Regions from separate parts of the Actinomadura sp. genome, predicted to be linked through region 2. Evidence: riboswitches for the same ligand, from Rfam matches in the RefSeq annotation. Region 2 holds a riboswitch; each other region holds the start of a gene.
The links. Region 2 has a riboswitch for cyclic di-AMP ahead of ACIWVC_RS31280 (CHAP domain-containing protein). Riboswitches for the same ligand answer to the same signal wherever they lie in the genome.

Region 1 (7,437 bases), on a different contig from region 2:
CCACGGGCGAGCTGAAGGTGTCCGTCGGCCAGCACCTGGTGCTCGGCCGGGACGCGGGCCAGTCGCCGGTGGCCGCCACGTTCACGCAGTACGACAACGTGTCGCGGCGCCACTCGACGGTCTGGCTCGACCCGTCCGGCACGGCCTGGGTGCGGGACGAGGGCTCCACCAACGGGACGTTCGTCAACGGCGAGCGGCTCCCCCGCGGCGTGGAGGCGCCTCTCCGCGACGGCGACCAGCTCCGCCTGGCCGCCGACGTGACGGGGACCGTCCAGCTGAAGTGACCCGCATGCAAGGAGGCGGCCCCGCGGTTCTCGGAACCTCGGGGCCGCCTCCTTCACGCTAAGGCCGCTCGCCGGCGGGTCAGCCGGCGCGCTTGGTGCGGGCGCGCATGCGCTCGCGCTCCTTGGCGTCCAGCACGACCTTGCGGATGCGGACGTTCGCGGGCGTCACCTCGACGCACTCGTCCTCGCGGCAGAACTCCAGCGCCTCCTCCAGCGACAGGATCCGCGGCGGGGTGAGCCGCTCCAGCTCGTCGCCGGTGGACGACCGCATGTTCGTGAGCTTCTTCTCCTTGGTGATGTTGACGTCCATGTCGTCGGCGCGGGAGTTCTCCCCGACGATCATGCCCTCGTACACCTCGGTGCCCGGCCCGACGAAGAACGTGCCGCGCTCCTGCAGGTTCGTGATCGCGTAGGCGGTGGCGGCGCCCGCGCGGTCGGCGACCAGCGACCCGGACGGGCGGGTGCGCAGCTCGCCGAACCAGGGCTCGTAGCCCTCGAAGACGTGGTGCGCCATGCCGGTGCCGCGCGTCTCGGTCATGAACTCGGTGCGGAACCCGATCAGGCCGCGCGCCGGGACGAGGAACTCCATCCGGACCCAGCCGGTGCCGTGGTTCGTCATGTGCTCCATGCGGCCCTTGCGGACGGCCATGAGCTGCGTGACGGCGCCGAGGTGCTCCTCGGGGATGTCGACGGTGAGCCGCTCGACCGGCTCGTGCTTCCGGCCGTCGATGGTCTTCGCGACGACCTGCGGCTTGCCGACGGTCAGCTCGTAGCCCTCGCGGCGCATGTTCTCGACGAGGATCGCGAGGGCCAGCTCGCCGCGGCCCTGCACCTCCCACGCGTCCGGGCGCTCGGTCGGCAGCACCCTGATCGACACGTTGCCGACCAGCTCGCGGTCGAGGCGGTCCTTGACCATGCGGGCGGTGACCTTGGTGCCCTTCTCGCGGCCGGCCATCGGCCCGGTGTTGGTGCCGATCGTCATGGAGATCGCGGGCTCGTCCACGGTGATCAGCGGCAGCGGGCGCGGGTCGTCGGGGTCGGCGATGGTGTCGCCGATCATGATCTCCGGGATGCCGGCGATCGCGATGATGTCGCCCGGCCCCGCGTCGTCGGCGGGCTTGCGGGTGAGCGCGTCCGTCATCAGCAGCTCGGTGATCTTCACGCGCTCGATGCTGCCGTCGTGCCGGCACCAGGCGACCTGCTGGCCCTTCTTGATCGTCCCGGCGTGGACGCGGCACAGCGCGATCCGGCCGAGGTAGCTGGAGGCGTCCAGGTTCGTCACGTGCGCCTGCAGCGGCGCGTCCGGGTCGTAGGACGGCGCCGGGATCGTCTCGGTGATGACCTGGAACAGCGGCTCCAGGTCGGCGCTGGCGGGCATCTCCCCGTCGGCGGGCTTGTCGAGCGACGCCCGCCCGGCCCGGCCGGACGCGTACACGATCGGGAAGTCGATCTGGTCCTCGTCGGCGTCGAGGTCCATGAACAGCTCGTACGTCTCGTCCACGACCTCGTCGATGCGGGCGTCGGGACGGTCGGTCTTGTTCACGACGAGGATCACCGGGAGCCGCGCGGCGAGCGCCTTGCGCAGCACGAACCGGGTCTGCGGGAGCGGCCCCTCGCTGGCGTCCACCAGCAGGACGACGCCGTCCACCATGGACAGCCCGCGCTCGACCTCGCCGCCGAAGTCGGCGTGGCCCGGGGTGTCGATGATGTTGATCGTCAGCCCGTTGTGCCGGACGGCGGTGTTCTTCGCGAGGATCGTGATCCCCTTCTCGCGCTCCAGGTCGTTGGAGTCCATGACCCGGTCGTCGACGTCCTGGTTCTCGCGGAAGGCCCCGGACTGCCAGAGCATTGCGTCGACCAGCGTCGTCTTCCCGTGGTCGACGTGGGCGACGATCGCTACGTTCCGGAGGTCGTCGCGGGTGGAGATGGGCATGCGGGTTACCTTGCGTGAGGTTTCAGGAGAGTCGCCGCAGAAAAGCGGCAGCACTCCATTCTACGCGCCGCGGTGCCCGGCCCATCCCGGCCGCGTCCTCCCACCCTTCACACGCGGTCACACGCGCCCCGATTCGCCAACTTTGCTCATCCTTTGTAATCTGCCCGAGATCCGGTCGTCCGGAGCCCCACCCCCCGGGGCTGCGACCGGCACGCCGAATCTCCCGCCCGCCGGGAGAACCGGGGACCCAACCCTCGGGGTGAATCGACGCGCCGCAGGGCGGTGCGCCGTAGGGCGACTCCTGGCCCGAACCCGTCAGCTAACCCGGTAGGCGCGTGAGGAGAGGAGAACACCGGCTTGGCACCGGACCCCCGCCGGCGGCGGCGCTTCGCGCCCGCCGCCACCGCCGCCCTGCTCCTGACCGGCCTCGGCGCCACCGCCCCCGTCGCCGCCCACGCCGCGCCGCCGCTCCGCCTGGCCGCCGCCGCGACCGCGCCCAGCCCGACGCCGACGACGGAGAAGGGCCTGCGCAAGAGCCTCAAGGCGCTGAACGAAGAGGCCGAGATCCTCACCGAGAAGTACAACAAGGCCCGGGTGGACCTGAAGGCGGCGCAGAAGGCCGAGCAGGATGCCACCAAGAACGCGCAGGTGCTGCGCGCCCAGGCCGGCCCGGCCCGCGAGCAGCTCGGGCGGATGGCCGCCGCCACCTACATGGCCGGCGCCCCCGACGCGATCTTCGGCTCCGACGGCTCCGCCGAGGGGCTGACCGAGCGCGCCTACCTCACCCAGAACCAGGCCGCCGCCGTCAAGGCCCTGCAGAAGCAGATCCAGCGGGCCGACGCCGCCCAGCGCACCGCGGAGGCCAAGACCGCGCAGGTCAAGAAGGCGTGGGAGGACGCCAAGAAGGCGCGCGCGCAGGCCAAGGCCAAGGTCACTGAGGTGATGAAGCGCCTCGACAAGCTCTCCACCACGCACGCCCGCGACCCGCGCACCGGCCTCACCGCCAGCATCAAGGGCTCGGGCCTGCCCGCCAAGATGGCCCGCAAGGCCTACAGCAAGATCGGCTCCCCCTACGTGTGGGCGGCCGCCGGCCCGAACAGCTTCGACTGCTCCGGCCTCGTCGTGTGGGCCTACGCCCAGGTCGGCAAGCCCGGCCTGCCCCACTACACCGGCGACCTCTACCAGCTCGGCACGAAGGTGCCGCGCAGCCAGCTGCGCTCTGGCGACCTCGTGTACTTCGGCAGCAACCTGCACCACATGGGGATCTACCTGAGCGACGGCAAGTTCCTGCACGCTCCGCAGACCGGCGACGTGGTGAAAATCTCCAAGCTGTCGGACCGCTCCGACTACGCGGGCGCCAACCGCATCTCCTGACGGGCGCGGCGCCCCCACGGATGTCGGGGGCTTCCTGCGGCGCGGCAGGAAGCCCCCGAACTCATCCGCGCGATCCGACGCCCGGAGTGCGGCCGGGCCTCAGCTGAAATGCTCCCGGGCGAGCAGGTCGATCACCGGGCGGTCCCCGGGGAGCCAGTCGACGTCGTAGAACTCCGGCGGGGTCAGCCAGCGGAGGGCCAGGTGCTCCAGGGCCCGGGGCTCGCCCTCGATGATCTCGGCGGTCCAGACGCGCAGCAGCGCCCGCTCGCTGAGCGTCCAGTCGCCGCCGACGCGGCGGCCGAGCCGGATCTTGATCGCCAGTTCCTCGTCGCACTCGCGGACCAGCGCGTCCTCGTCGGACTCGCCCGGGTCGACCTTCCCGCCCGGCAGTTCCCAGCCGCCCGCCATGTGCGGCGGTTCGGCCCGCTGCGCGCTCAGCAGGCGCCCGCCGGCGATGATCGCCGCGCCCACGACCACGAGAGCGATGGCCATCAGCCCCTCTCCGTCATGGCGGCCTCCGGCCTGCCGCCGTCCCGTGCGGCGCCGACCAGCCGCGTCGCCTCCCGGACGATCTCCTCCAGGTGGCCGCCGTGCGCGCCGCGCCAGTAGACCTGCCCGCAGCCGGCGCAGCGGCCGTAGACGTCGTAGCTGCGGCGCGTCCCGGCTTCGAGGCCGCCCTCGACCTCGCGCTTGTCGACCGGGACGAGCTCGCCGTTGCAGGCGGTGCACCGCGTCCAGGGGCGCAGGACGGGCGCGAACCGGTCGAGGAGGTCGCGGAGCTGGTCGTCGGGCCGGGAGCCGCGGACGTAGGCGCCCGCCCAGAGGGCGCGGCGGCGGAGGAGGCCGCGGTCCTGGGTGAGCAGGACGCGGCGCTCCTCGTTGGCCTGGACGACCAGCGCCGGGTCGTCCATGTCGTTGTGGTAGGCGGTGTCGAGGCCGAGGAGGCGCATGCGGCGCGCGAGCGTGCCGAGGTGGACGTCCAGCAGGAAGCGCGGCGCGTCCTGGCCCGGCTCCAGCGGGACGGGCTGGGGGCGCGGCACCGCCGCCACGTGCACCTCGTCGCCGGGGCGCGGGCGGGTGGACGGCTCCGCGGGTTCGCCGCCGATGGTCATCGGGCCCGCCTCGGTGAGCGGCACCCCGAGCGACTCGACGAGGTGACCCAGCGTCGACGTCCCGTCGCAGGGCACCTGGTTCACGCTCTTGCGCCGGGTGGCGGGCAGGAACATCAGCAGTTCGTCCGCGACGCGGACGGTCATCTCGGGCTCCACGCCGATCAGCATGCCACGCGCCCCCGGCTTTCCCGTGCGATTATCGGCGGGTCAGGCGCGCGGCGGACTCCGAGAGGGAGTCCAGCAGGGCCGGGACGTCGTGGCCGCCGAGCACTCCCCCGCGCTTGACGACCCGGCCGCCCACGAGGACGGTGTCGACGTTGCGGGTGTCCGCCGACAGGACCACCGCCGCGATGGGGTCGTGGGCCGCGGCGGTGCCGGTGTCGACGCTGAGGACGAGGATGTCGGCGTGTTTGCCGGGGGTCAGCGACCCGGTGACGTCCGCCAGGCCGGCGACCTCGGCCCCTTCGATGGTGGCCATGCGCAGCGCGTCCGCGGCGGTGAACCCCAGGCCCGCGCCGCCGGGGCGTCCCCGCTCCAGGAAGTAGGCGGCCCGCATGATGCTGAACATGTCGCCCGGCCCGCTCGCGACCGTGTCGGCGCCGAGGCCCGTGGGGACGCCCGCGTTCCGGGCCCGTCCGGTGGGCGGGGGGCCGATGCCGAGCGCCGCCTCGATCGCGGGTGCGACGGACACGGTCCCGCCGCTGCCGGCGATCCGCTCGAACTCCTCGCCGGTGTAGTGGTTGGCGTGGACGTAGGTCGTCGGGTGCTTCAGGAGCCCGGCGTCCGCGAGGAAGGCGAGGCCGCGCGCGGCGCTCTCGGGCCCGTGGCCGCCCATGTGGACGGTGACCGGCAGGCCGAGGTCGCGGGCCAGCCGCCACTCGGCCAGCGCCCGCTCCTCACCCGCGATCTCCGGGCCGAGCGCCGCCATCGCCATGGTGAGCGTCCCGGCGGGCGCGTCGAAGTACTCGCCGCGGACGCGGCGGGTCTCGGCGGCCAGCGCGCCGGGGCCGCCGTCGCCGCCGTAGCAGTAGCCGAACACCGCCCTGATGCCCGATGCGCGGAGCGCTTCGACGTTCGCGTCGGTGTGGCCGGGGCTCAGCTGGATGTGCGACCAGTCGACCAGCGTCGTGATGCCGGAGTCGAGGCACTCCAGCACGCCGGCGAGCGTCCCGGCGTACACGTCGTCCGGGCGGTAGCGGGGCGCCAGCTCGCCGAGGACGCGCTCCAGGTAGGCGGGGAGCGTGCCGTCGGGGACGGTCGCGCGGATCCCCGCCTGCCAGGTGTGGCGGTGGGTGTCGACGAAGCCCGGCAGGACGAGCTTCCCCGCCGCCTCGACGACCTCGGCGTCCGGCGGTGCGGCCAGGCCGGGGCCGACCGCGGCGATGCGGCCGTCCTCGACCAGGACGTCGGCCTTCCCGAGCACGGTGGGCGCGGGTGCGGTGTCGATGACGACGCCGTTCCGGAGGAGTACAGTCGGTGTCATGCGAGAAAGCTTAAAGAAAAGCTTTTAAGAAAGCAATATGGCGAGTCAGTATCCTCGGGGACGTGCAGGGAGACGACGGGGAGCGCCGCGACGACGTCGACGCGGTGGCCGCGACGTGGCGGCGGGACGGGCTGTCCGAGCCGCTCATCGCGATGCTGGAGGTCGGCAAGCGGGCCGGGCGCATCGCCATGCTCGTCCAGCAGGCCATGCGGCCCGCCCTCGCCGACCTGGGGCTGACCTACGCCGAGTTCGAGGTGCTGACCGTCCTGCGGCGCGAGGGCGAGCCCTACCGGCTGCGGCCCAGCGAGCTGACGCGGTCGGCGTTCCTCACCTCGGGCGGGACGAGCAACGTCCTGCAGCGGCTGCACAGGGTCGGCTACATCGAACGCGAGGCCGACGCGGGCGACGCCCGCAGCCGGTTCGTGCGGCTCACGGCGGACGGGCTGCGGGTCACCGAGCGCGCCCTGAAGGCGGCCGGGGACGCGCACGAGGACGTCATGGCGCGGGTGCCGGAACGGGACGTGCGGGCCGCCGCGGACGCGCTCCGCGAGATCCTGCTGGCGGCCGGCGGCCGGCGGTTCCGCTGACGCCGCGGGTCAGGGCCGCCGGGCGGCCAGCTCGCTGACCTTCTGCTTGAAGTCGGGCCGCGCGAGCGGGCGGGTCACGCCCACCCAGTCCGACCGCTTGTACGACTTCACGCCGATCGCGGGCACGCACGTCGAGCAGCTCGCCACGATCATCTTGCCCTTGCCGATGACCATCCCGACATGCCCGGGGCGGTTCGGCGACGTCCCCGGGCCTGAGTTGAAGAACACCAGGTCGCCGGGCTGCTCCTTGCCCTTGGCGATCTTCACGCCGAACGGCCACTGCTCGAACGTGGTGCGCGGGATGGCCAGGCCGACCTGCCGGTAGGCGGCCTGGATGAGGCTGGAGCAGTCCCACGCGTCCGGGCCGTTCGCGCCGAACACGTACGGCTTGCCGCGCTGCGCCAGCGCGAACTCGATGATCGTCTGGACGAGCTCGCCGATGTTCGCGGGCAGCTCGTCGTCCCCGCAGTCGATGCCGTTCGCCTGGACGACCTTGAACTCGCCGCCGGCGTAGCGCTTCGCCCAGTCGAGGACGAGGTCCACGTAGTCCGACGAGTGGTTGTACTGGAAGATCGCGGTCTTCATCCGCTGCGGGGCGCCGTTGTGCTTGAGGTAGGCGGCGGCGCTCGGGATCGCGTCCTCCGGGTCGTAGCGGTCCTTCTTG
Region 2 (7,437 bases):
GAGTTCGTGCTCGCGCAGTTGCGGCGGTCGACGCCGTGCGGGAAGGACGGGTTCGACCAGACGTTCGGGATCCCGCGGGCGATCAAGCGGCCGTGGGCCGTGAAGCAGGGGTGGTCGGGGTTCGGGGACGTGCCGGCGGAGCCGTGCGGGAGCGGGGTGCGGCCCGCGGCGTGGCGGCCCGATCTGGGGCTCGGGCGGCCAGTGCTGCACACGACGGGAGTGGTGGGGAACAAGATCGTCGTGGTGCTGACGCTGCAGCCGGCGGGGTCGTCGTTCCGGGCCGCGGCCAAGCGGATCACGGCGCTGACCAGGGACGTCTATCGGGCGGCGTGACGGGCGTCACAGGGTCGGGAAGGGTTCCGTCCGGAGTGGGTCATCGGAAGCGGTGGAGTCCGGGCGGGAACGGAAAACCGGGGCAAAGATATGGACTGTTTACCAGGCTATGGGCGAATAGTCCTTCGCTGGCGTATGTAGCTTTTTTCTCCCAGGGGCAGTGACGCCGAACGGGGGACACAGGGTTGGCGGAACCGGAGGGCACCCAGCCCGGGGTGCACGTTGCGGACCTTGAGGACCTGCGGGGCGCCGCGCACGACCGCGCGGTGCTGTCCGAGGCGCGGGTCGTGCTGGCCCGGCGGCTCGGCGTCCCGCCGGGGGAGGCCCTGCAGCATCTGATCTGGCTCGCGCGCGATCTGGACATCGACCTCGCCGAGGCGGCGGCCGTGCTGGTCAAGGACGGGGGCGGCGGGCCGGTGGGGGCCGTGGTCGCGGACCGGAGGGCGCCGCGGGCCGAGGGCGGCACGGCCGAGCGCCAGGCCGTCCTGTCGGACGCCGAGGACGTCCTGCGCCGGGTGGCGGCCGAGGACACCTCCGGGGACGCCGAGATCCTCGCCGAGGCGGGCGACGATCCGGTGGCGCGGGCGCTCCTGGACGGGACGCTCGACTCCTGCGCCCACCTGGTGCCGGTCAGGGGGCCCGACGGGGCCGTGGCCGACTTCCTCTACGCCGATCTCAACGACGCCACGCGGGACATGTTCGGGCGGGGCCGGGAGGAGCTGACCGGCCGGCGGCTGCTGCGCACGGATCCGGGCGCCGCGCTCAGCGGGCTCTTCGACGAGTACACCAGGGTGCTGGAGACCGGGACGCCGATGGAGCGCCCCTCGTTCATGTACTCCACCGCCCAGGGGGGCCTGTCCAGGTCGTCCCGGATGAGCGTGCGATGCGTCCGGGTGCCGACCGGGGTGTGCGTCACGTGGCGGTACCACTTCGCCGAGGACCGGGTGGCGCGGCGGCTGGAGCGGGTGGAGCGGCTGGCGCTGATCGGGTTCGGCGAGTGGGACCTGGCCACCGGCGAGGCGGACTGGACGCCGCAGATGCGCGCCAACTACGGCCTCGGCCCCGACGACGTGCCGCCGATGCCGCACGACCTGCCGAAGGCCGTGGCGGACGACGACCTCCCGCTGGTGGAGGAGGCCGTCCAGACGATGTTCTCCCGCCGCGAGCCGGTGGAGGCCGAGCACCGGGTGATCGGGCCGGACGGGACGCCGCGGCATCTGTGGCTGTTCGCCGAGCCGGTGCTGGGCGACTCCGGGCTGCCGATCTCGATCAATGTCGTCTCGCAGGACATCACCCGGCGGCGCGGCGTGGAGCGGGCGCTCGCCGAGACCCGCCGGCAGATGCTGAAGCAGCAGGCGCGGACGGCGCAGGAGCGGAAGGTGGCGGTGACGCTGCGCCGCGCGATCCTGCCGGACGAGGACGAGGTGGAGCAGCTGCCGGGCCTCGGCATGGCGGTCCGGAGCCTGGCGGCGGAGAGCACCGCCCGCATCGGCGGGGACTGGTTCGCGACCCGGGCGCTGCCGGACGGCCGGGGGCTGTTCGCCATCGGGGACGCGGCCGGGCACGGGCTCCCGGCGGCGGCGGCGATGGCGCGGACCCGGAACGGGCTGCTCGGCCTCGCCTGCACGGGCGAGCCGGCGGGACGGCTGGTGGACTGGCTGAACGAGCTGGTCGGCACCATGGACCCGCCCGCCACGGGCACGGCGATCGTCGCGCACTTCGACCCGTCCCGCCGGGTGCTGGCGTGGACGTGCGCGGGCCATCCGCCGCCGATCCTGGTGCGGGAGGGCCGGGCGGCGCCGCTGGAGGTGGTCCGCGACCCGATGCTCGGCGCGATGCCCTGGCAGTACACGACGATCACCACCCGCCTGCACCCGGGGGACCTGCTGTTCCTCTACACCGACGGCCTGGTGGAGCGCAGGGACGCGGACCTGGACGAGCGCATCGGCCGCCTCACCGAGATCCTGCAGGACTCCTCGCTGCGCCCGGACCTGGCCCTGGACGAGGTGCTGGCGCGGATGGAGTTCGACCGGGCGGCGGACGACACCACCCTGTTCGCCCTGCTCGTCGAGTGACCGACCCCACGCGCCCGCCCGCGAGGGGCGCCCGTGTGAGGTACGACTCATAGTGACCGGCGGCGAGGGCCGGCGCGCGGCGGTCCGCCGGGCGCCGGCCCTCGCCCGGTGAGCGTTCTTTACCCTTTGCTCATCGGCCGGTAAGTCCCATGGGCAAAGGGCTGAGGGCCGGTCGGGGAAAGATCGGGAACACCCCGGGGCCGGACGCTGTTGGTGAATCCTTGGAAGGGCATTGAGCGGGCATAACCGAGGTTTGTGCCTGGTTTGCTTTTCTTGAGAAGGTTGCTACCTTCTATCCGAATCCCGCAGCGCGCCCCATGCGTTGCCGCCGGCCGCGCCCAGTGCGGCCGATGATCGCGGAGCGGCACCCGCACGCGATGCGCGCCAGACGATGCGCGCCCCCCTCACCGAGACCAGTCGCTGAGGCAAATCCGAATAGTCAGCACCGCGTCCGCGGTGCGAGGCCGAGTCCGTCCCGGTCGCCACGACCGGACGGAGCCGGGGACCCAACGTTCCAGGGGTGAATCGGCGCGTCCAGAGCCGCGCCGTAGGGCTGCTTCCATGCCCGAATCCGTCAGCTAACCCGGTAGGCGCCATGGAAGACAAGGAGATTCCCTGCATGTCCGGTCGTTTCGATCGACTTTCGCTCAACCGCTTCTCGTCCGAGGACAAGGCCGTCGGCGCCGCCGTCGGGGCCGTCCTCGCCGGCGCCGTCGGGCTCGCCGTGCTGAACCCCCTCGCCGGTGGCAGCGCCGCGGCCGACGCGCCCGCCCAGGCCGCCGCCGCGAAGGGCGCCGCCGCCTCGCAGACGTCCGCGAAGACGAGCGCGGCCGAGGCCCGCGAGGCCGGCTACAAGGTGCCGCCGCGCGACGTGAAGCCGTCCGAGGTCATCAAGCTGGCCCAGAAGCAGGTCGGCATCAGCGAGGGCAAGGGCGGTCAGACCAAGTTCCACAAGTGGTACGTCTCGACCCCGCACGCCAAGGCCACCGCCAAGCGCGACGGCGGCTTCTCGGTCAAGGCCTACAACGGCGCCCAGTGGTGCGACATGTTCGTTTCCTGGCTCGGCGCCCAGACCGGCGTGAAGAACATGGGCTGGGACGCCTACACCGTCCAGCACGCCAGCTGGTTCAAGAAGACCGACCGCTGGGGCCACAAGCCCAAGCCGGGCGCCGTCGTGTTCTTCGACTGGCAGAACGGCTCCAAGGGCGGCATCGGTGACATCGACCACGTCGGCCTCGTCGTGAAGGACAACGGCGGCGGCAAGGTCAAGACCATCGAGGGCAACAGCAACAACGAGGTGGAGAAGAAGATCCGCGACAAGTCGCAGATCGTGGGCTACGGCTACCCCGACTACGCCTCCTGACCCTCCCCGCACCCGAAGGCGCCCGGCTCCCCGGCCGGGTGCCTTCGGGCTTTCCGGGCGGTCTGCCCCCATGTCTCCGGTGAAGTCGGGTAATGCGAAGCGTTGACAGCCTTTGATCCCTCTTGGACCTCACTGAGGCTTTCCAGGAAAGGAATCCCTGGCGGACGCGCGTCCGGCCGGCGCCCCGCGGCGCCCGGCTCGGTCCCCGGCGGAACGGGAGGGATGCCCATGCGGCTGCGCCCGGATGTCAGCGTGGTCGTGATCGCCTACAACGACGCCCGGCGGCTTCCCCGGGCGGTCGCCTCGTCGCTGGCGCAGTCGCTCGGCGGCGTGGAGACCGTGATCGTGGACGACGCCAGCACCGACGGCACGGGGGAGGTCGCCGACCGGCTCGCCGCCGCGCATCCGGGACGGGTCCGGGCCGTGCACCTGCCGGCCAACTCCGGCGGCTGCGGCCGTCCCCGCAACACCGGGATCGAGGCGTCGGCCGGGCGCTACCTGATGTTCCTCGACAGCGACGACCTGCTGGACCGGCACGCCTGCCTCAACCTGCTCGCCGCCGCCGAGAGCACCGGCGCCGACCTGGTCTCGGGGCTGTGCGACCGGATCTTCCTGGACGTCCCCGAGGGCGCGAAGGGGCGCATCCGCCCCTGGTATCCGTGGCTCTACCGGAACAGCGCCGTCTACGGGTCCCTGGCCGAGAACCCCGACCTGCTCTACGACACGCTCTCGACCAACAAGGCGTACCGGCGCGGCTTCCTGGAGGAGCACGGGCTGCGGTTCGTCGAGCGGCTGCACTACGAGGACCTGCTGTTCACCGCCGAGGCGTACCTGGCGGCCCGCCGGACCGCGCTGATCCCGCACCGCGTCTACCACTGGCACGTCCGGCAGCGGACGGCGGCGCCGTCGATCTCCAACCGGCGGGCCGAGCTGGCCAACTTCGCCGACCGGCTGGAGATCCACCGGCGCATCGACATGCTGTTCACGCTGCGCGGCGCGCACGAGCTGCGGCGCGCCAAGGACGTGAAGTTCGTCAACCACGACCTGCTGCTCTACCTGCGGGAGCTGCGCGACCGCGACGCCGGCTACCGGGACCGCTTCCTCGATCTCGCGGCCGCGTACCTGGCCGAGCTCGACCCGCGGGTCTTCGAGCTGGCCAACCCGATGCCCGCGATCGCCGCGTACCTGATCCGCGAGGGGGACCACGCGGCCGCGCTCGCCGCCGCCGAGTACCGGCCCGCCGAGCGGCCCGAACTGCGCGCGCGGCTGGTGGAGCGGGACGGGCGGGTCTTCTGGGGCGCGCACCGGCCGCGGGGGAGCCTCGGCCGCCGGGTCCTGGACGTGACCGGCTTCGGCTTCCACGTCCGCCCGCTGAAGGACGTGCGCCCGGCGAACACGGTGACGCGGCTGGAGATGCGGGGCGGCCGCCTCCACCTGGCCGGGCACGTGCTGAACCCGCTCGGCCGGATCCCCCCGGACGCGGACCTGGCCGCCACGCTGGAGTTCTGCGACCGGCGCCGCCGCGCGCGCAAGGCGCGGGCCCGCGCCGCGATCCGGCACGAGGGGGAGCGGCTGGCGTGGCGCGCCGAGCTCGACCCGGCCCGGCGGATCCGGCCGGTCGGGTTCATCGACCCCGTCTGGGACGTGCGGCTCCGCGTCCGGGCGGACGGCGAGGAGATCGTCACCCGCCTCGGCGAGGGCCGCGGGTCGCCGTCGCTGGCGGGCGTCGGCCTGCCCGTCCGGCCCCGGCTGACCCGGATCGCCGCGGACCGGCTCCGCTCCTACGTCACCGACGGCGGGCACCTGGCCTTCGCGCTGGAGACGGCGAGCCCGTGGGCGCGGCTCGCCGGGGCCGCCGCGCTGCGCGCCGCCCGCTCCCCGGCGGGACGCCTCGCCTGGCGCCGCGCCCGGGGGATCGGGACGAGCGTGCGCCGCCGGCTGACCGCCCGCAAGACCAAGATCGCCGTGTTCAACCGGGTGCTGAGCCGGCTGCCCGTCCGGCCCGGCCTGGCGGTCTTCGAGAGCCACCTCGGCCGCCACTACTCGGACAACCCGAAGTACATCTACCGGGAGCTGCGCAGGACGGGCCGGCCGGTGACGGCGGTGTGGGCGTACGCGTCGTCGCCGAAGGGGTTCCCGGACGACGCCGTGCTGGTCCGGCGCGGCTCGTGGGCGTACTTCCTGGCGCTGGCGCGGGCCCGGTTCTGGGTGGACAACCAGGGCTTCCCGGAGGGACTGCGCAAGCGTCCCGAGACCACCTACATCCAGACCTGGCACGGGTCGGCGTTCAAGCTGATGGGCCTCGACCGGCCGCGGCTCAAGAGTGGGCCGGCCGCCGAGCGGGACCGGCTGCGCCGGATGGTGGAGCGCTACGACTGCTTCCTGGTGCGCTCCCGGCACGACGCCGAGACGCTGTGCGCGGGCCTCGGGGTCTGCTCCGAGCTGCTCCCGGCCGGCTACCCCCGCAACGACCCCCTGGTCAACGGGGTGGACGGCGATCCGGAGCTGGCCGCCGAGGTCGCCTCGCTGCGCGCGTCCCTCGGCCTGGACGGCGGGCGCCGCGCCGTGCTGTACGCGCCGACGTTCGCCACCGGGCCGAAGGGGCGCCCCGTCAAGCTGCTCGACCCGCCCGTCGACCCGGACGTGTTCGCGCGGGAGCTGGGGGAGGAGTACGTGCTGCTCGTCCGGCCGCACTACCTGTGCCGGGCCAACGTCCCGCCCGGCGCCCGCGCGGTCATGCGGGACGTCGGCGCCGTGCCCGACGTCACCCCGCTGCTGCTGCTCGCGGACGCGCTGGTCACCGACCACTCCTCGATCATGTTCGACTTCGCGCTGCTGGACCGGCCGATCATCCTGCACCTCCCGGACGGCCGGGACCGCACCGCCGGCTACTTCGACCTGGACCTGCACGGGCCCGGGCCGATCACGCGCACGGAGGAGGAGCTCGTCGCCGCGCTCGCCGGCCTGGACGCGGTGGACGCCGCCCATGCGGCCCGGCGCCGCGCGTTCGCCGCGCGCTTCGGCGAGCACGACCGGGGCACCGCCGCCCGGACGGTGGTGGACCGCTACTTCCCGGCCGCACGGCCGGGCCGGAGGGGGAGGGGCGATGGCGGCACCGCGTGACGTGTTCATCGTGTGCAACAACACCGACGAGATGGGCGGGCTCCAGCGCTGGGCGCACCACATGGCGCGGCTGCTGGCCGGGCGCGGGGACCGCGTCACGCTCATCGGCATCACTCGCAGCGCGGAGCCCTGCCACCACGGGCGCGACGGCTCCTACGCCGTCGAGGTGCTGCACCGGGAGTGGCGGCCGCCGGTCATCGCGTGGCGCCCGGTGAAGCCCGTGCAGCACCTGAACGCCGTGGCGCGCGCCCGGGAATGGCGGCGGGCCGCGGCCCAGCGGCGGGGCGCCGCCCGGCTGTCGGAGCTGTTCGCCGCCGCCCGGCCGGGCTCGGTGATCATCGTGGCGCAGGTGTGGGCGATGGAGTGGGTCCGGCTGGCCGACACGGCCGGGCTGCGGGTCGTGGCGATGAGCCATGAGTCCTACGGGGCCACCCGCAGGTCGACGCGGTACCGCAGGGTCAAGGAGCACTACGCGGACGCCGACCGGATGCTGGTCCTGACCGCCGAGGACGCCGACGCCTGGGCCCGGGACGGCATGACCAA
Region 3 (7,437 bases), on a different contig from region 2:
AGAACTCCGCGACGCCTTCGTCGTAAGAGCGGAGAAGCTCCTCGTACACCTCTGGCGCCACCGGAGTCCCGAGGATCGGCTGGAAGCCGTGGCGGCCGAAGAACTCCACCTCGAAGGTAAGGCAGAACACCCTCCGCACGCCGAGTTCCCGCGCGGTGTCGAGCAGCCGGGCGACGATGCGGTGCCCGATGCCGCGTCCGCCGTACCCCTTGTCCACGGCGACGGAGCGGACCTCGGCGAGGTCCTCCCACATCACGTGGAGGGCGCCGCAGCCCACGACGCGACCCGGCTCCCCCTGCCGGACCTCCTCGGCGACCCAGAACTCCTGGACGTCCTCGTACAGCTTCACCGTCGACTTCTTCAGCAGGCGTCGCCCCGACCCGGCGTACAGATCGACCAGCCTGCGGATCTCCTGAACGTCGGCGGTGCGGGCACGCCGGATCACGACCTCCACAAACAGGCGAGATTATCGAACACCTGGTCTTATCGAACGCACGCGTAGGCAGACGTGCCGCGGCCGCCTTCCAAGAAGAACTAGATAGAAACAACTAGGCACGGCTATCGGCGTTCGAAAAGTGACGCGCACCACAGCTCCCCGTTACTGAACGTGCTCGGCGCAACACGCGCCTCGCCGCACGACCTGCGATTTCACCTGTTCTGGTTGGCATCCCTTGCGCGTTCCGTTAGTGTCCATCGCTGACGTCGGCCACCCGCAGAACGGAGGCCGCACCGCCGAGTCCCGCGGGTCGCAACCAGCGCCCCGGGGAGCCGGGGACCCACTTTCGGAGCGTTCGGGGATGCGTCCCCCGGACCGGCGCCGTCAGGGGTGAATCCGCAACGCCGCGGCACTGCCCGCGCATGCTCGCGGACGGGCTGCTCCGGCCCCAACCCGTCAGCTAACCCGGTAGGCGGACGAGGAGAGGAGAATTCGTGCAGCAATCGCGGCCTGCATCTCTTTCACGTTTTCGCGGCCGCGCGGTCACCGTCGCCGGCGCGCTCATCGCCCTGACGGCCGCACCGCACGTCATCGCCCCGCAATCCACCGCCGTCGCGCACGCCGACCCGAAGCCGTCCACCAAGGAGCTCCGGTCCCAGGCGTTCAAGCTCGCCGACCAGCTGGAGCAGCTGACCGAGCAGTACAACGGCCTGAAGGTGAAGCTGGCGCAGTCGCAGCGCGCCGCCAAGGTCGCCGCCGAGAACGCCGAGCGGCAGGAGAAGGCGCTCCAGGCCATCCGCCAGAAGGTCGGCGCGCTGGCCGCGACCAGCTACATGCAGGGCGGCTCCGATCCCACGGTCTCCTTCGTCGCCTCCCAGGACCCGCAGGCCGTCCTCGACCAGGCCGCCACCCTCCACTACTTCGCCAAGCAGGACAGCACCAAGGTCCTCGGGCTCATGCAGGCCATGCAGGCCGCCCAGCGCGCCCGCAAGTCCGCCGAGGCGCGCGCCAAGCAGGTCAAGGACCTGCGCACCAAGCTGGAGTCGCAGCGCAAGAAGGTCACCGCGGCCTACGAGAAGGTGCGCGGCACGATCGTCAAGCGCGACCCGACCCAGCTCGCCAAGCTGCCCGTCATCGGCACCGGCAAGGCCGCGCAGGCGCTGCGGTACGCCATGACCAAGCTCGGCCGCCCGTACGTCTGGGGCGCCGCCGGCCCGAACAGCTTCGACTGCTCCGGCCTGACGATGTGGGCCTACAGGCAGGTGGGCATCAACCTGCCGCACTACACCGGCAGCCAGTGGAACGCGGGAACCCACGTGTCGCGCAGCCAGCTGCAGCCGGGCGACCTCGTGTTCTTCTACTCCGACCTGCACCACATGGGGATGTACGTCGGTGACGGCAAGATGATCCACGCGCCCCAGACGGGTGACGTCGTGAAGATCGTGCCTCTGGCCGGTCGTCCCTTCGCCGGCGCCGTCCGGGTCGCCTAGCGGCCCTTGCCCCGGAACGGCCTTGCCCGGTCACCCGTGCACATGGTGAAGAGACCCATCGGCGTGGGCTTCGAACACCGTCCGCGGCGACGCCTCCTGCAGGGACCTACCTGCCAGGGCGCCGGCGCCGCCGCTGCGGGGTCGGACGGGATTCGACCGTGTTCGCCGCCTGGATCTCTCGGTGACGCTCGCCCGTCCCCTGGCGAGCGTCGGGGTGGAGCCGGCTAGATGAGCTGCCTCCGGGCCGCCCACACCACGGCCTCGATAGGGGTGTTGACCTCCAGCCGGTCGCAGATCGTCCGCAACCGGCGCCGCAGGGTCCGTGCGCTCAGCTCCAGCTTGCGCGCCGCCACATCGGCGGTGACACCGCTCGCGATCTGTGCGAGCAACCGGATCTCCTCCTCGCTCAGCCCGAAATCGTCGGTGCCACGACGTGCGAGTGTGGCTGTTTCCACTCCGTCCTCCCTCGTCCGTGGTGATGACCGCGGGGATGCAGCCGTCCGCTGCACAGGCACGGGTTGGGCCTCTGTACGCGTTGGGTTGCCGGGTCCGGAGCCTTCCGGACTTAGATCATCGGGTTCCTTTTCTGTCTCGCGCGCTTGGCCGGAGGTGGCCGCCTGGCCGATTGCGGGGTCGTTCGGGGGAACTCCGGGTGACGATTCACTCGTTGGTCGTCCGAGGGAGACGGGATGAGATCGCCAGCCATCCGCACCCGTCCCTTCTCGTCGAACTCGCCAGATCTCGCCGCGGACCAAGATCGTGAATCGTTTCAAGCTACGCTTCGGCTCGGAACGCTAGGCGGCCGGATCCGGCCCGTCAAGCGTTGTCCAAATGCGCTACGCGTCCGTTTAGTGACGCTGCGTAGTCGCAGCAGCGGACACATGCCGTGCATAACGCCACTACCTGGGGAAACTCTCCCGGGTCGGGACGAGGAGCGAGTTGCCACAGACCAGTATTCGTGAGGTCGCGAGGCGTGCTGGAGTCTCAGTTGGGACCGTTTCGAATGTCCTAAACCGGCCAGACCTCGTGGCCGAAGCTACCCGTGACCGCGTGCGCGCGGCGATCGAGGAGCTCGGATTCGTGCGGAACGAGTCCGCGCGCCGGCTCCGCCGGGGCCCCGAGCGCACCGCGGGCGAGTTCGGCGACCAGCCGCGCCGGGCCTTCGGCATCGTCGTCGAGGACCTCGCCAACCCGTACGCGTCCGATGTCGCGCGCGGCGCCGAGGCGGCGCTGAACGCGGCCGGCCATGACGCCCTCTGGCTGTCCAGCGACCACTCCTCCGCCAAGGAGCGCCGCTCCCTGGAACTCCTGGAGGAGCAGCGCGCCGCCGGGGTCTTGATCATCCCGGTCGGGCTGGACCCGGGGGACATCTCCCGGTTCCGCGCCGCCGGCATGAGCGTGGTGCTGATCGACCGCGACTCCTCGCACGCCTGCTCGGCCCGCGTCGACCATGTCGCGGGCGGCGAGATCGCCGCCGCGCACCTGCTCGGCATCGGCCGGGCGCGGATCGTGTTCGTGACCGGCGTCCCTGAGCCGCAGCCCTGCGTGGAACGCCGCGACGGCGCCGCCCGGACGATCGTCGAGGCCGGGTTCGGCAAGCCCGCCACGCTCGTCCAGGACGCCCTGAGCCCCACCGAGGGGCAGGCCGCCGCCCACGCGGTGATGGCGATGTCGCCGCGCCCCGACGGCGTGTTCTGCGCCAACGACCTGCTGGCCATCGGGCTGATCAACGAGCTGACCCGGCTCGGCGTCCGCGTCCCGGCGGACATCGCCGTCATCGGCTACGACGACATCGAGCTGGCCGCGAGCGCCGCCGTCCCGCTGACCACGGTCCGGCAGCCGCGCCGGGAGCTGGGCTGGGAGGCCGCCGAGCTCGCGCTGGCCGAGATGGCCGAGGGCAAGTCCCACCAGCACCGCCAGGTCGTGCAGCGCCCCGAACTGGTCGTCCGCGAAAGCGCTTAACGCCCCGTCCCCGTCACCCTGTTGACATCTCGTCTGATTTCCGGGTGACTGGGGGCATGGAGGACAGGACGGGGCAGGTCGTCGAGGTCGAGGCCGCGGCGGTCCTCGGGTTCGATCCGGGGGATCCGGCCTTCCGGGCCGACCCCTACCCGCACTACCGCCGCCTCGCGCGCGCCGGGAGCCGCCTGCACCGGACGGACGTCGGCCTCCGCGTGACCACCTCCCACGAGCTGTGCGAGCGGGTGCTGCGCGACCCCCGGTTCGGGCACCGGCCCGAGGGCGGCGGGCTGTGGCGCGAGTCCCGCGCCCGGAACCGGTCGTTCCTGACCATGGACCCGCCCGACCACACCCGGCTCCGGCGGCTGGTCAGCAAGGCGTTCACCCCGAGGCTCGTCGAGCGGCTGCGGCCGCGGGTGGAGGCGCTGGTCGACGAGCTGCTGGACGGCGTGTCCGGCGAGGTCGACCTGATCGCCGCGCTGGCCTACCCGCTGCCCGTCATCGTGATCAGCGAGATGCTCGGCGTCCCCGCCAGGGACCGCGACCTGTTCAAAGGCTGGTCCGACAGCCTCGCACGCGGCCTCGACCCCGACTTCCTCCTGCCGGAGGCCGAGATCCGGCTGCGCGAGAAGGCCCGTGAGGAGTTCGCGGTCTACTTCCGGGAGCTGGCCGCCCAGCGGCGCCTCCGGCCTCGGGACGACCTCGTGAGCGCGCTCGTGGACGTCTCCGACGGCGGGGACGTCCTGTCGGAGGAGGAACTCCTCGCGACGTGCGTGCTGCTGCTCGTGGCAGGGCACGAGACGACCGTGAACCTCATCGGGAACGGCGCTTTGGCGCTGCTCCGCGACCCCGCGCAGCTGGAGCTGTTCCGGCGGCACCCTCAGAACGTCCCGGCCGCCGTTGAGGAGCTTCTGCGCTACGACCCGCCCGTCCAGCTCACCCTCAGGGCCGCTTTGGAGGACGTCGACCTCGACGGGACGCTCATCGAACGCGGGAAGCTCATCCTGCTGCTGACGGGTGCCGCCAACCGCGACCCGTCCGTGTTCGACGATCCGGACCGGCTGGACCTGACGCGCTACATCGAGGGACGCGACGCCCCGCGGCACCTTTCGTTCGGCCACGGCATCCACTTCTGCCTGGGGGCGCCCTTGGCCCGGCTGGAGGGCCAGGTCGCGCTCAGGAAACTGTTCGAACGCGACGTGGCCCTCGCCGGGCAGGACCTCGTCTACCGGGACAACCTCGTCCTGCGGGGCCTGCGCGACCTCCCGGTCGTCATTCGGGCTTGACCAGCGGGAAGAGGATCGTCTCGCGGATGCCCTTGCCGGTGAACGCCATGATCATCCGGTCGATGCCGACGCCCACGCCGCCCGTCGGGGGCATCGCGTACTCCAGCGCGCGCAGGAAGTCCTCGTCCAGCTGCATGGCCTCCGGGTCGCCGCCCGCGGCGAGCAGCGACTGCTCGGTGAGCCGGCGGCGCTGCTCGACGGGGTCGACCAGCTCGGAGTAGGCGGTGCCGAGTTCCGTCCCGAAGCCGATGAGGTCCCACTTCTCGGTGAGGAGGGGCTCCTCCCGGTGCTGGCGGGTCAGCGGCGACGTCTCGACCGGGTAGTCCATGACGAAGGTGGGCTGGATGAGGGTGTGCTCGATCAGCTCTTCGAAGAGCTCCTGGACGAGCTTGCCCTGCCCCCACTTGGGGTCCCACGAGATGCCGCGCGCGTCCGCGAGCTTGCGGACGGCCTCGATCGGCGTGTGCGGCGTGACCTCCTCGCCCAGGGCCTCCGACACCGAGCCGTAGAGCGTGACGCGCGGCCACTCGGTCAGCCCGAGGTCGATCTCCACGCCGTCATGGACGACCACGGTGGTGCCCAGGGCGGCGACGACCGCCTTCTGGTACATCCGCTGCGTCAGGTCGGCCATGTCGTTGTAGTCGAGATACGTGCCGTACGCCTCCAGCATCGTGAACTCGGGGTTGTGCGTGGAGTCGGCGCCCTCGTTGCGGAAGTTCCGGTTGATCTCGAAGACCTTCTCCATGCCGCCGACCACGAGCCGCTTCAGGTACAGCTCGATGGCGATGCGCAGGTAGAGGTCCATGTTGTAGGCGTTGATGTGCGTCTTGAACGGACGCGCCGCCGCACCGCCGTGGATGGGCTGGAGCATGGGCGTCTCGACCTCGAGGTAGCCCTCCTCGTGCCAGAAGTCCCGCACCGCGCGCACGGTGGCGCTGCGCAGCCGCGCCATCTTCCGCGCCTCGTCGTTCACGATGAGGTCGACGTACCGCTGCCGGACCCGCGCCTCCGGGTCGGTCAGGCCGGCATGCTTCTCCGGCAGGGGGCGCAGGCACTTGGACGTGATGGCGAAGCGGTCGGCCATGACCGACAGCTCGCCGCGGCGGGACGTGATGACCTCGCCCTCGACGCCGATGTGGTCGCCGAGGTCGACCTCGCGCTTCCAGAAGTCGAGCTGCTCCTGCCCGACCTTGGCCAGCGACAGCATGACCTGGAGGTCGCCGCCGGCGTCCCTGATGGTGGCGAAGCACAGCTTGCCGGTGTTGCGGATCAGCATGACGCGACCGGTGACGCCGACCTTGTCGCCCGTCTCGGTGCCCGGCTCCAGGTCGGGGTATTTCTCCCGGATCTCGGTGATGGTCGCCGTCCGGGGGAAGGTCACCGGGTAGGGGTCGATCCCGCTCTCGCGGAGCCGGTCGAGCTTCTCCCGGCGCACGCGCATCTGCTCCGGGAGCTCGTCGAAGGTCTCGTCACTCACCGCTCAAGGCTATCGACCCCGTCCCGTGCCCCGCGAACGAGTTGGGAGGCTACGGGGTGTTGCGCTCGTAGATGAGGCGGAGTCCGATGAGGGTGAGCCACGGCTCGAACACGTCGATGCTGCGGGACTCCTCCAGGACGAGCGGGGCGAGGCCGCCGGTGGCGATGACCGTGACCTCCTCGGGGTCGGCGGCGAGCTCGTCCGACATGCGCTCGACGATGCCGTCCACCTGCCCGGCGAACCCGAAGATGATGCCGGACTGCAGCGCCTCCACCGTGTTCTTCGCGATCACGCTGCGCGGCCGGACCAGCTCGATCTTGTGGAGCTGTGCGCCGCGCGACGACAGCGCGTCTATCGAGATCTCGATGCCCGGCGCGATGGCGCCGCCCACGTACTCGCCCTTGGCGGACACGGCGTCGAACGTCGTCGCGGTGCCGAAGTCGACGACGAGCGCGGGCCCGCCGTGGGTGTGGACGGCGGCGAGCGCGTTCACGATGCGGTCGGCGCCGACCTCCTTGGGGTTGTCCATGCGGACCGGGACGCCCGTCTTGACGCCCGGCTCCACGATGACCGCGGGCACGTCGCCGTAGTAGCGGCGGCACATCTCCCGCATCTCGTGCAGGACGGACGGGACCGTGGAGCACAGCGCGATGCCGCTGATGTCGGTCTCCGCCAGCAGGGGGCTCTGCTGGACGAGCCCCTGCAGGACCACCGCGATCTCGTCGGCGGTGCGCCGCGGATCGGTGTTGATCCTCCAGTGCTCGATCACCTCGTCGCCCTCGAACAGGC

Region 1: another riboswitch for cyclic di-AMP. It lies ahead of ACIWVC_RS21650 (NlpC/P60 family protein); the one in region 2 lies ahead of ACIWVC_RS31280 (CHAP domain-containing protein).
Region 3: another riboswitch for cyclic di-AMP. It lies ahead of ACIWVC_RS28680 (NlpC/P60 family protein); the one in region 2 lies ahead of ACIWVC_RS31280 (CHAP domain-containing protein).

Annotation. Positions count from the first base shown of each region.
Region 1 covers NZ_JBIQHY010000067.1:14,923-22,359, forward strand. Annotated here, with positions in the region: partial or broken gene ACIWVC_RS21640 (FHA domain-containing protein) at 1-284, shown strand, start outside; gene typA (translational GTPase TypA) at 364-2,217, opposite strand; cyclic di-AMP (ydaO/yuaA leader) riboswitch at 2,420-2,567, shown strand; gene ACIWVC_RS21650 (NlpC/P60 family protein) at 2,575-3,591, shown strand; gene ACIWVC_RS21655 ((deoxy)nucleoside triphosphate pyrophosphohydrolase) at 3,691-4,083, opposite strand; gene ACIWVC_RS21660 (Mut7-C RNAse domain-containing protein) at 4,083-4,871, opposite strand; gene ACIWVC_RS21665 (amidohydrolase family protein) at 4,900-6,186, opposite strand; gene ACIWVC_RS21670 (MarR family winged helix-turn-helix transcriptional regulator) at 6,249-6,773, shown strand; gene ACIWVC_RS21675 (NlpC/P60 family protein) at 6,783-7,437, opposite strand, start outside.
Region 2 covers NZ_JBIQHY010000149.1:722-8,158, forward strand. Annotated here, with positions in the region: gene ACIWVC_RS31270 (hypothetical protein) at 1-333, shown strand, start outside; gene ACIWVC_RS31275 (SpoIIE family protein phosphatase) at 549-2,408, shown strand; cyclic di-AMP (ydaO/yuaA leader) riboswitch at 2,879-3,016, shown strand; gene ACIWVC_RS31280 (CHAP domain-containing protein) at 3,028-3,771, shown strand; gene ACIWVC_RS31285 (CDP-glycerol glycerophosphotransferase family protein) at 4,000-6,894, shown strand; gene ACIWVC_RS31290 (glycosyltransferase) at 6,878-7,437, shown strand, end outside.
Region 3 covers NZ_JBIQHY010000119.1:8,748-16,184, reverse strand. Annotated here, with positions in the region: gene ACIWVC_RS28685 (amino-acid N-acetyltransferase) at 1-454, opposite strand, end outside; cyclic di-AMP (ydaO/yuaA leader) riboswitch at 747-927, shown strand; gene ACIWVC_RS28680 (NlpC/P60 family protein) at 931-1,926, shown strand; gene ACIWVC_RS28675 (LuxR C-terminal-related transcriptional regulator) at 2,151-2,381, opposite strand; gene ACIWVC_RS28670 (LacI family DNA-binding transcriptional regulator) at 2,866-3,888, shown strand; gene ACIWVC_RS28665 (cytochrome P450) at 3,945-5,171, shown strand; gene lysX (bifunctional lysylphosphatidylglycerol synthetase/lysine--tRNA ligase LysX) at 5,158-6,612, opposite strand; gene ACIWVC_RS28655 (type III pantothenate kinase) at 6,698-7,437, opposite strand, start outside.